DNA from 3 places in the Streptomyces sp. NPDC056161 genome. Region 1 is predicted to be linked to each of the others. Evidence: riboswitches for the same ligand, from Rfam matches in the RefSeq annotation. Region 1 holds a riboswitch; each other region holds the start of a gene.
What was found. A riboswitch is a leader RNA that binds a small molecule or an ion and turns the genes downstream of it on or off. The one in region 1 is predicted to bind cyclic di-AMP.
Positions count from the first base shown of each region.

Region 1 (3,791 bases):
AAGACCATCTCCGTCGAACTGCCCTTCACCGTGCCGGCACAGCCGGTGACGGCGGTGGGACAGCAGGAACCGTAGCGGTCACACCTGGTGCGCACGGCCGAACGCCCCGCGCAGCAGCGCCCGGAAGGCATCCGCCGCCGGCGCCACCTCGTCCGCGCGGTGGGCGACCAGGATCGTACGGCGCATCTCGCCCCCCTCCAGCGCCCGCACCCCGACCGGCGTGACCGCCGTGCGCGCCACCATCTCGGGTACGACGGCCACCCCGAGCCCGGCGCTGACCAGCGCGCACACCACCGCGTACCCGGGGGTCGGCACCAGCACGGACGGCGTGGCCCCAGCCGCGGCCAGCAGGGACTCCACGCCCCGCCGGGCCGGATGGTCCGGGGCCATGCTGATCAGCGGCTGCCCGGCGAGTGCGGACAGCGGCAGCCGTGCGGCGCCGTCGCTCAGGGCGTGCCCCGGGGCGGTCACCAGGACCAGTTCCTCCACCAGTACCGGCTCCAGCCGCACCGAGGACGGCACCGGGAAGGGCTCGGCCGGGTGGTAGGCGTGCGTCAGCGCGAGGTCCACCGCACCGGCCGCGACGGCCGTCACCCCGTGCGGCGGGTCGTGGTCGGCGACCGACAGCTCCACGTCCGGATGGGCCCGGCGGAACGCGGCGAGGACCGGGGGCAGCAGATGGATACCGGCGGTCGGGAACGTGCCGAGCCGGAGCGTGCCTCCCGCCAGGCCGGTCAGCCGGGCCAGCTCGTGCCGGGCGCGGTCCAGTTCGTCGAGGATCCGGCGGGCCCGCGCCACCAGCAGCTCGCCCGCGTCGGTCAGCCGTGCGCCGCGGTGGTGCCGGACCAGCAGAGCGGCGCCCGCCTCCCGCTCCAGCTTCGCCAACTGCTGGGAGAGGGCGGGCGGCGTGTAACCGAGCCGTTCGGCGGCGCGTGTGATGGACCCCGCCTCCGCCACCGCGACCAGCGCGGCCAGTCGTGTCGGGTCGTACATGCCCTGCCTGCCCGGAGAAGTGCCTGACTGAAGAAGTGCCTGACTGAAGAAGCGCCGCGCGGTCCGAAAGAGGAGCCGGTGCGGGGAGGCGGCGGGCCCGGAAGGTATCCAGCCTGAAGAAACGCTTAAGGATAACCCAGGGGATCCGAAATACCTGCTGAGGGCATGTGCACGGCAGGCTGGTGCCATGGACGGTCAGCTCATCGCCTTCACCGGGATCGCCGCCGGCATGGTCGCCCTGCCGGGCGCCGACTTCACCGTCGTCGTACGCAACGCGCTCGTCTCCCGCCGGCACGGCGTCGCCTGCGCGCTCGGCATCGCGGGCGGGCTGCTCGTGCACACGACGCTTGTGGTCGCGGGGGTCGCGGCGGTCCTGGTGGCGGTGCCCCCGCTGTTCCGCGCGCTGCAACTGCTCGGCGGGGCCTACGTCCTGTACCTCGGCGCACGGACCCTGTGGTCCCTGCGCCGCCCCGCCGCGGAAGCCGGGCCGCCACCGCCGTCGGCCGCGCATCCGCTGCGGCAGGGGTTCGTCACCAACGCCCTCAACCCCAAGGTCTCACTGACCTTCCTCAGCCTGCTGCCCCAGTTCGTGCCGCGGGACGGCCCGGCGCTGCCCAGGACGCTGCTGCTGGCGCTGATCGTGATCGGACTGACCCTGGTGTGGTTCCCGGCGGTCGCGCTGCTGGTGGACCGGCTGGGCCGGTGGCTGCGCGAGCCACGTGCCGCGCTGGCCCTCGGCGCGGGCACGGGACTGGCCCTGGCGGCCCTCGGTGCGGTCCTGCTCCTCGAACCGCTGCTGTCCTGATGCCGGCTCAGCCGTGGGCGGGCGCCGAGGGGATGACGGCACGCCAGGGGCCGGCATCCCCTCGGACCGGTTCAGTTCACCCGTCCGTACCAGACTCGCCTGGTCCAGATCTTTTCCAGCCGCACCACGTCCCCGGTCTTCGGGGCGTGCCAGATCTTCCCCTTACCTGCGTAGATGCCGACGTGGTAGACGCTGGAACCCACATGGAAGAACACCAGGTCTCCGGCCTTGCGGCTCTTGACCGAGATGTGGCGCGTCTTGTTGTACTGCTGGGCCGCCGTACGCGGCAGGGCCTTGCCCGCCTTCTTGAACGAGTACAGCGTGAGCCCGGAGCAGTCGAACCTGCGCGGGCCGGTGGCCCCCCACTTGTAAGGGGAGCCCTTCTTGGACGCCGCGACCTTGAGGGCCCTGGCTCCCATGGTGGCCGCCTCTGCCTCCGGTGCCAGACCAGGGGCCACGATCGAGCCGCCCACGGCGGCGAGGGTGAGCGCCGAGGCCGTACCGGCCCGCGCCATCAGCGATGGGACACGATTGAGCGCAGTCATGCACAACCCTTCGTCAGCCGCCTGTGAAGGATGACCTGTCGGATTCGGGCTGGCGAAGTTGCCCGGCCGCGTCGCCACGGCTTCACCCCAAGGGCCGCTCGGACCGGACCTGCGTCCGTCCCGGCGACCCGTCGTGCCTGGGTCCTCCACTCCTGCCGATCCACTCCTGTCGACCGGGCATCCGGGCGGCGGCAGGACTCGGCGTCCGCCCGGACCGCCCCGCCGTGTGGCGGGGGCTTGTCGTCAGACAGGGATCTTCACTCACAACTGTCAGAAAATCCCAATGCAACCGGCGATGTGTGTCTTTGCTCACCACCCACCTGTTTGGGTGGACGGCGGTCCATTCCGTCCCTGGCCGAGACGCCGACGAGCCCTCGGACCAGCACGGGAGCACTTCGGCGGCTCTGTCGGCCACGCGCCCCGCACCCTCTTCGAGGTCCCGAAAAGGGACCTCTGCCTACGCTGAACAGGGGTACGTCGGTTGGGTCGTTTCAGCCCGGCCGCCGGCGTCGCGTCGACGTGGCGGACCGCGCGGGGTCCGGGGAACCCCGCATCACCCCGGGCCGTCCGGTGGCAGCGCGACCCGGGCGGTGCGCCGCTCGCCGTCCAGTACGCGCAGCGCCCGCGCCGGCGTCGCCGCGTGCAGTTCGCGCTCGCCCCGCAGGTGCATCAGGGCGAGCGCGTCCCGCAGCTCGACCGCCGTGCGCGCCAGCGCCTGGGCGGCCCGCGGCGCGGGGTAGGTGTCCGCGCCGTGCGCCGGGTTGATCCGGCCCAGCAGGTCGACCGCTTCGAGGCAGCGGTCGATCAGTTCGCCCTCTGCGCGGGTCAGGGAGGGCAGCGGCGGAAGTTCCGGCGGCAGCATCCGCGGCTCACCCGGCGTCCGGCGTGCGCGTGGCCCCGCGGCTGCGGACGATGTGGTCCACCAGGCCGTACTCCAGTGCGCCTTGGGCGTCCAGGATCAGGTCCCGCTCCAGATCCTCGTGGATCCGCCGAGGGGTGCGTCCCGTATGGCGGGCCAGGATCTCCTCCTGGAGGGCGCGGACGCGCGTCAGCTCCTCGGCCTCGATGACGAGGTCGCTGGGCCGGCCCTGTACCGGCCGCGGCAGTGACGGTTGCCGAAGCAGCAGCCGTACGCCCGGCAGGGCGAGCCGCTTGCCGGGCGTGCCGGCCGCGAGCAGCACGGCCGCCGCGGAGCCTGCCTGCCCGAGGCAGAGGGTGTCCACGTCGCAGGCGAGGTACCGCATGGTGTCGTAGATCGCCGTCATCGCGCTGAACGAGCCGCCCGGGGAATTGATGTACAGCGAGATGGGCCGGTCCGGCGCGGCGTGTTCGAGGTGCATGAGCTGCGCCATCACGTCGTTCGCCGCCGTGTCGTCGATCGGCGTGCCCAGGATGACGATGCGGCCTTCGAGCAGTTTCGAGTACGGATCGAGCGTGCGCAGACCGCT
Region 1 covers NZ_JBHJUV010000061.1:32,289-36,079, reverse strand. Annotated here, with positions in the region: gene ACFC09_RS38285 (ATP-binding protein) at 1-75, shown strand, start outside; gene ACFC09_RS38280 (LysR family transcriptional regulator) at 79-993, opposite strand; gene ACFC09_RS38275 (LysE family translocator) at 1,181-1,798, shown strand; gene ACFC09_RS38270 (C40 family peptidase) at 1,870-2,343, opposite strand; cyclic di-AMP (ydaO/yuaA leader) riboswitch at 2,346-2,557, opposite strand; gene ACFC09_RS38265 (hypothetical protein) at 2,897-3,205, opposite strand; gene ACFC09_RS38260 (ATP-dependent Clp protease proteolytic subunit) at 3,213-3,791, opposite strand, start outside.

Region 2 (3,791 bases), on a different contig from region 1:
CCGGCTCCTGGTCGACGCGGCCGAACGGCGGGCCGCCCGGCTCGCGGCCGGCCGTCCGGAGTACCCGCTCAAGGTCGCCGTCAGCGGTTCGGGCGACCTCGACCCGGACGCCAGGTTCTGGCACACCGGCGGCGAGAAGGTCCTCTACACGACGGACGGGGGCGCCGAGCGGGCCCGGCGCGCCGGACTCGCGGCCGACATCGTCCCGCTGGGCCCCGGCCTCGACTGGCGGGCGCTCCTCGGGCACCTGCACACCGAGCGCGGGGTGCGGCGGCTGATGGTCGAGGGCGGCGGGACCGTCCACACCCAGTTGCTCCGGCAGGGCCTCGCCGACGAACTCCAGCTCGTCGTCGCGCCGCTGCTGGTCGGGGACCCCGGGGCGCCCCGGCTGTTCGGGCCGGGGGAGTACCAGCGCGGACGCCTCAGGCTGCTGGAGACCCGGCGGATCGACGACGTCGTGCTGCTGCGCTACGAGCCGACCGCGCCCGGAACCGGTCGGACGGCCGCCGCCGCGGACCGGCACTGGATGCGGATCGCCTGCGAACTGGCGGCGCTGTGCCCGCCCTCGCGGACCGCGTTCAGCGTGGGCGCGGTGGTGGTGGCCGCGGACGGTACGGAGCTGGCCCGCGGGTTCTCCCGGGAGGCGGACGACCCCGTGGTCCACGCGGAGGAGGCCGCGCTCGCCAAGACCGACCCGGCGGATCCACGGCTGGCCTCGGCGACCGTCTACAGCAGCCTGGAGCCGTGCGCCCGGCGGGCCTCGCGCCCCGCCCCCTGCGCGCGGCTGATCCTGGACGCGGGGGTGCGGCGGGTGGTCACCGCCTGGCGGGAGCCCGACACGTTCGTGGCGGGGGCCGACGGGAGCGGGCTGCTGACGGCCGCGGGCGCCGACGTCGTCGTACTGCCCGAGTACGAGGCGGCGGCCAAGGAGCCGAACCGCCATCTGCTCGACTGAGCGGGAGCCGCACCGCCCCCTGTGCGACCGGGCGGGAGCCGATCGGCCTTCTGCTCGGCCGAGCGGGAGGCCGAGGGCCATCCGCTCGGCCGGGCGGGAGCCGAACCGGCGAGTGTGCGTTCGCTGCCCTGCGCATGGCGTATAGTTGTCATCACCGACGCGGGGTGGAGCAGCTCGGTAGCTCGCTGGGCTCATAACCCAGAGGTCGCAGGTTCAAATCCTGTCCCCGCTACTGAAGGCCCAGGGCCGGAATCCCATTCCTAGGATTCCGGCCCTGAGTGTTTTCACCGACCCGCGCATCGCCCCTTGATCATTGTCACGGCGGGTGATCGGGCGACCTCCCTCCGCATAACAACTGAAACACCGTCAAGTCCGCCGGGTCTTCGGACTTTCCATGCGGCCGAGGTCAAGTCGCCCGATTTTCGCCGGTCATGACCGCTAAGTCCGCGCCCGATCGCGTTAAGGATCAAGCCGAACGGCTTGGAATCTGGCCGCCGAGTCTATTAACGTTCGATAACGCAGCGCGGTCGTCCCAGCCGTCACCAGAGGCGGCTCCGTGCGCACGCGCCGAATCCCGCAAGGGAACCGGGGAACCACCACCTTGGGGTGAATCACGCGGACACCACCGTGGAGACACGGCTGGTATACGCGCGTAGGAGACCTTCCTGCTCCGAACCCGTCAGCTAACCCGGTAGGCGGAGGAAGGAAAGGAGTACGCCCGAGTGGCGTCCAATCGGCCTGCCCCCGAAGCCCCCTACGCGCCCAACCAGTACGGCACCGAGACCTTTGCCTACGGCGGCTACGGCGCCGACGAGGGCCAGGGCACCTGGGGGGAATGGAACCCCACCGAGGACTCCGTCCGCCCGATACGCGGCCGGCACCGCGTGGCCAAGCAGCGCGGCGGACTCGCCCGCAGTTCCACGGTCCTCGGCGTCGGCGTCATCGCCGCCGTCGGCGCGGGCGGCATGGCCAGCGCCAACACCGGCAAGCCCCCGGTGTCCATCTCCATGCCCGACCTGCCCTCCGTCGGCTCCCTGCTGGGCGACGACTCCTCCGCGCAGCCCTCCAAGGGCTCCACGACCGCCCTGAGCAGCGTCGGCGTGACCGAGGCCGACAGCGCCGACGGCACCACCGACGCCGGTGAGGTGCTGCGCAACCGCATCATGGCCCAGGCCGAGCAGCAGCAGGACCAGGCCCACACCAAGGCCGTCGCCGCCGCCGTGTCCGCCGCCGACAAGCAGGCCGCCGACGCGGCAGCCAAGGCGGAGAAGGAGGCCGCGGCCAAGGCCGCCGCCGCCAAGGAGAAGGCGGAGGCCGCCGCCAAGAAGAAGGCCGAGGAGGAGCGCCTGGCCGCGCTGGCCAAGCAGTTCACGCTGCCGACCCCCTCGTACACGATCACCGGTACCTTCGGCCAGCCGGGCTCCATGTGGTCCTCCGGCTACCACACCGGTCTCGACTTCGCCGCCCCCACGGGCACGCTGATCAAGGCCATCCACAGCGGCACGATCACCGAGGCGGGCTGGGCCGGCTCCTACGGCTACCGCACGATCCTCACCCTCGACGACGGCACCGAACTCTGGTTCTGCCACCAGTCGTCGATCAACGTGAGCGTCGGACAGAAGGTCACCACCGGGGACGTCATCGGCCGCGTGGGCGCCACCGGCAACGTCACCGGCCCGCACCTCCACCTGGAGGTCCACCCGGGCGGCCAGGCCAGCGGCATCGACCCGATGACCTGGCTGCGCGGCAAGGGCCTCACCCCCTGACCCACCCCTGATCCCCGGCGGTCCTGACGGCATCCCCCCGACGCCAGGGCTGCCGGTCAGGTGTTTACGGGGTCTTTGCGCCCGCCGACGGAATCGTGACCTCCGACGAGTGCGTTGAAGGTGAACATGACTTCCCTACACAAACTCGGCTCCTCCGACCTGGACATCTTCCCGCTCGTCCTCGGCGGCAACGTCTTCGGCTGGACCGCCGACGAGCCGACGTCCTTCGCCGTCCTGGACGCCTACACGGCGGCCGGCGGCAACCTCATCGACACCGCCGACGCGTACACGGCATGGATCGAGGGGAACAAGGGCGGCGAGTCCGAGACGGTCATCGGCAACTGGCTCACGGCACGCGGAAACCGTGACGACGTCCTGATCGCCTCCAAGGTCAGCCAGCACCCCGAATTCCCGGGCCTGTCCGCGGCCAACATCAAGGCCGCGGCGGACGCCTCGCTGCGCCGGCTGAAGACCGACTACATCGACCTCTACTACACGCACTTCGACAAGCCCGAAGTGCCGGTCGAGGAGATCATCGGCGCGCTCGACGAACTGGTGCGGGCCGGCAAGGTGCGGCACATCGCCGCGTCCAACATCAGCGCGGAACGGCTCCAGGAGTCCCTGGACTTCTCCGACCGCGAGGGCCTGGCCCGGTACGTGGCGCTCCAGCCGCACTACAACCTGGTCTCGCGCGACACCTACGAGGGTCCCCTGCGGGACGTCGCCGCCCGCGCCGGTCTCGGGGTCCTGCCGTACTTCGGCCTGGCCGCCGGCTTCCTCACGGGCAAGTACCGCCCCGGTGCGACGGTGGACAGCGGGCGCGGCGGGAACGCGGCCCAGCTCGCGGAGACCGAGCGAGGTCAGCGGGTCCTCGCGGCCCTGGACGAGGTCGCCGCGGCCCACGGTGTCGCCGTCCCCACTGTGGCCCTGGCCTGGCTCGCGGCCCAGCCGACGGTGGCCGCGCCGATCGCCTCGGCCCGGAGGCTGGACCAGCTCCCGGCGCTGCTCGCCGTGGCGGACCTGATCCTCACGACGGAAGAGGTGGACCACCTCACCCGGGCCTCGGCCTG
Region 2 covers NZ_JBHJUV010000014.1:166,376-170,166, forward strand. Annotated here, with positions in the region: gene ACFC09_RS15810 (dihydrofolate reductase family protein) at 1-955, shown strand, start outside; tRNA gene ACFC09_RS15815 (tRNA-Met) at 1,114-1,187, shown strand; cyclic di-AMP (ydaO/yuaA leader) riboswitch at 1,511-1,670, shown strand; gene ACFC09_RS15820 (M23 family metallopeptidase) at 1,678-2,721, shown strand; gene ACFC09_RS15825 (aldo/keto reductase) at 2,848-3,791, shown strand, end outside.
Region 2: linked by a shared signal. The riboswitch ahead of ACFC09_RS15820 (M23 family metallopeptidase) and the one ahead of ACFC09_RS38270 (C40 family peptidase) in region 1 are both predicted to bind cyclic di-AMP.

Region 3 (3,791 bases), on a different contig from region 1:
CGGACCCGCCCCGGCGGTTCAGGCCACCGACGCGATCCGCGTCCTGATGTCGTCGGGGGACACCGCGCCCTTGGCCGTCACGTGGTCCCCCGAGGACTCGCCGCGCAGCCGCCGGCCGATCCACGGCACCAGGTGCTGCCGGGCCCAGTGGACGTCGTCGCGGCGCACCTCCAAGGTGCCGCGGGGCGGGAGCGGCGGCCAGGGCTGTTCCGGGTCGGCCGGGACGTCGAGGCCGAGGACCTGTCCGGCCCGCAGGGCGACGCGTGTGTGTCCCTCGGGTGAGAGGTGCAGCCGGTCGTCGTCCCAGGCCCTGCGGTCCTGCACGGCCTTCAGGGACCACAGGTCGAGCACCGGGCAGCCGTACCGGTCGGCGACGGCCCGGACGTGCCCGTTGTAGGTGGCGATCCTGCCGCGCAGATGCTTCAGCACGGGTACGCCACGGGTGTCGAAGCCGGTCGTCACCAGGACCGTGCCGGCCGCGTCCGCGAGCCGGGCCACGGCCCGTTCGAAACGCTCGGCCACCTCGTCGGGGTCGGTGCCGGGGCGCAGGATGTCGTTGCCTCCCGCGCAGAACGAGACGAGGTCCGGCGCCAGTTCGACCGCCCGCGGGACCTGCTCCGCCACCATCTGGTCGAGCAGCCTCCCGCGCACCGCGAGATTCGTGTATCGGAAGCCGCCTTCGGGCCGACGGTCCGCGAGCAGTACCGCGAACCGGTCGGCCCAGCCGACGAACGCCCCGTCAGGGCCGGGGTCGCCGACGCCCTCGGTGAAGCTGTCCCCCACCGCCACGTACGACCCGATCACCGCTGTGTTGTCACTCTTCGAATCGTCTGCCACGTCGGGCCATGATTCACCTTCCGATGTGACCTACGCGATCGTAGGAAGGGGTTGACGAACGGTGAGATAAGACACTCGCCAAGAGTTTCCCAATGCGGGAATAGGCCGGGGAACAGGCGCGTTCCCGCGTCAACCGCTCCGCCACCGCCGTCAGACGACCACGCCGTGCGAGCGGAGGTAGGCCAGCGGGTCCACGTCCGAGCCGTACTCCGGCGTGGTACGGATCTCGAAGTGCAGGTGCGGGCCGGTCACGTTGCCGGTCGCGCCGGACAGGCCGATCTGCTGGCCCTCGGTCACGGTCTGGCCGGCCGAGACGGACAGCTGGGACAGGTGGGCGTACTGCGCGTAGTAGCCGTCGGCCAGCCTGACGACCACCTGATTGCCGTAGGCGCCGCCCCAGCCCGCGGCGACGACCGTGCCCGCGGCGACGGCCTTGACCGAGGTGCCGGTCGGCACGACGAAGTCCACGCCGGTGTGGTAGCCGCTGGACCACATGCCGCCCGCCACGTGGTAGCCGGTGCCGATCCTGGCGCCGAGGACGGGGAGGCCGTAGCCGGTGGAGGTGCCGGTGCCGACGGTGCGGTCCGTCCGGCCGGCCGAGGCGTCGGCCGCCGGCACGTACGAGGACCGGGACAGCCGGGACGGCTGCGCGGAGCGGGTGTCCGGCTCGGCCCACCCGCCGAGGGTGAGTTTCAGACCGGGGCGGACCAGCGACGGGTTGCCGCCGATGGCCGGGCGGTTGTCCTGGTAGATCCGCTGCCAGCCGCCGTTGACGTGCTGCTCGTCGGCGATCTTGGCGAGCCAGTCGCCCGGCCGCACCACGTAGGTGCGGGCGGCGGAGTCCTCGGCGGCGCGTCGCTGTTCGGCGGCGCCGCCGGCAGACCTGACGGTCCTCTCGGCGACGGACCGGGGAGCCTCCCCGGGGGCCGCGGCGTGCGCCGCGGTGGTTGCGATGAGCGGCAGGGCCAGTGCGGCTCCGCTCGTTCCGGCGACGGCGACGGCGACGGAACGGGTGCGGCGCTGGGGCCTCGGACGTCGGTGCTTTCCCTTCGCGGGCATGGCGCATTCCTCTCCGGCGCCTGCGAGGTGAGCTGTCGGGTTCGGGCTGGAGCTGCCCGGCCGCGCGCGGGGCGTGGCTTCACCCCTTGCCGTCCCGGAGACCGGGTCCGGCGGTCGTGCCTGGTGGGTCCCCCGCTCCTGCCGTGCACGGGTGGGTGGTGTGTCCGGTGTCCGGGCGGCGGCAGGATTCGGCGGTCCGTCCGGATCGGTGGCGAACGTAAGCGAGCGGGACGCAAACGGACAAGGACCCGTTCCATCCCGTACAGGTCTCACTCGATCCATTACGGGAATTCCCGGTCACCGTCCGTGCATGTCAGCGGGGTGGCCGTGGCCAATTCGCCCGCCCGGACCATGCATTACGTGAGCATGACAGGCGACCCACCGTCACGATATGACCCTCCTCACCCCCCTGGCCGCATAAGCTCGTAATTCCGGCAGAAGGGTCAGACGCGGCGCAGCCGGATGACCGTGGCGTCCAGGTCACCACGGAGCGCGGTGTGCAGCCCGTGGTGCAACAGCACGGCACCACGGTGCACTTCGCCCGTTTCGCGGCATTCGTACGACGCCGACGGGTCGAGCCCGCGCAACCGCACCGCCGGCACGGGCTCGCCGTACCGCTGCGCCTGGAGCCAGGCCAGGACGACGGTCTCGTCCCCGCGCAGATACTGCACCGCGCTCAAACCGCCCTCGGGAGGGCGCAGTCGGTACAGCTCGCCGTGCTGCACCACGGGCCGGATCTCCTTGTAGAGGCTCACCCACTGCCGAGCCTCGGCCAGTTCCTCCTCGCTCCACTTGGCGAGGTCGCCGCCGACCCCGAGGACGCCGGCCATGGAGCTGACGAAACGGAAGCGCAGACTGCTGGCCCGGCCGTTGAGCTGTGTGTTCGGACTGTCGGTGACCCAGGCCGCCATGATCCGCGCGGGATGGATCTGACTGAAACCGTGCTGGATGGCGAGCCGATCGAGCGGATCGGTGTTGTCGGAGGTCCACACCTGATCGGTGCGGCTCAGGATCCCGAGGTCGATGCGGCCGCCGCCGCCCGAGCAGGACTCGAAGGCCACGCCCGGATGGGCGGCGCGCAACCGGTCCAGCAGCGCGTACAGGGCGCGGACATGGTCGACCCACAACCGCTGCGGGTACGCCTCCCCGGGCCAGCCCGCGTCCGTGAAGCAGCGGTTGAAATCCCATTTCACATAGTCGATGGGGGCGCTGGAGAGCAGCGTGTCCAACCGCTCCCACAGGTACTCCTGGACGTCCTCGCGGGCGAGGTTGAGGACCAGCTGATTGCGCAGTTCCGTCCGCTTTCGTCCCGCCTGGTACTGCACCCAGTCGGGATGCGCGCGATACAGCTCGCTGTCGGGGTTGACCATCTCCGGCTCGACCCAGATGCCGAACTGCATGCCGAGGGCGTGCACCTGGCCGGCCAGTGGAGCCAGCCCCTGCGGGAACCGGTCGGGGTTGGGCGTCCAGTCGCCCAGCCCGGCCCGGTCGCTGGTCCGGGCGCCGAACCAGCCGTCGTCCACCACGAACAGTTCCACGCCGATCTCCGCCGCGCGCCGGGCGAGCGCGGCCTGCTGGTCCTCGGCGATGTCGAAGAACGTGGCTTCCCAGGAGTTGAACAGCACGGGCCTGTCCCGGTCCGCGTCCGGGACGACGTACGCCCGCTGGTAGGCGTGCCAGGCGCGGCTCGCGCCACCGAAGCCGCCGTCGCTCCACAGTCCCGCGAAGACGGGGCTGGTGTACGACTCCCCCGGCTCCAGCATCAGCAGGCCCGAGTCGTCGTACCCGGCGCCGCCGGTGATCTGCACACGCGCGTCCGGAAGTTGGGCGACGGCGATCCGCCAGGAACCCGACCAGCCGAGCGCGCAGCCGTACACCTCGCCGCGCTCCTCGGT
Region 3 covers NZ_JBHJUV010000113.1:1,555-5,345, forward strand. Annotated here, with positions in the region: gene ACFC09_RS45195 (SGNH/GDSL hydrolase family protein) at 19-804, opposite strand; gene ACFC09_RS45200 (peptidoglycan DD-metalloendopeptidase family protein) at 988-1,896, opposite strand; cyclic di-AMP (ydaO/yuaA leader) riboswitch at 1,901-2,060, opposite strand; gene ACFC09_RS45205 (alpha-galactosidase) at 2,340-3,791, opposite strand, start outside.
Region 3: linked by a shared signal. The riboswitch ahead of ACFC09_RS45200 (peptidoglycan DD-metalloendopeptidase family protein) and the one ahead of ACFC09_RS38270 (C40 family peptidase) in region 1 are both predicted to bind cyclic di-AMP.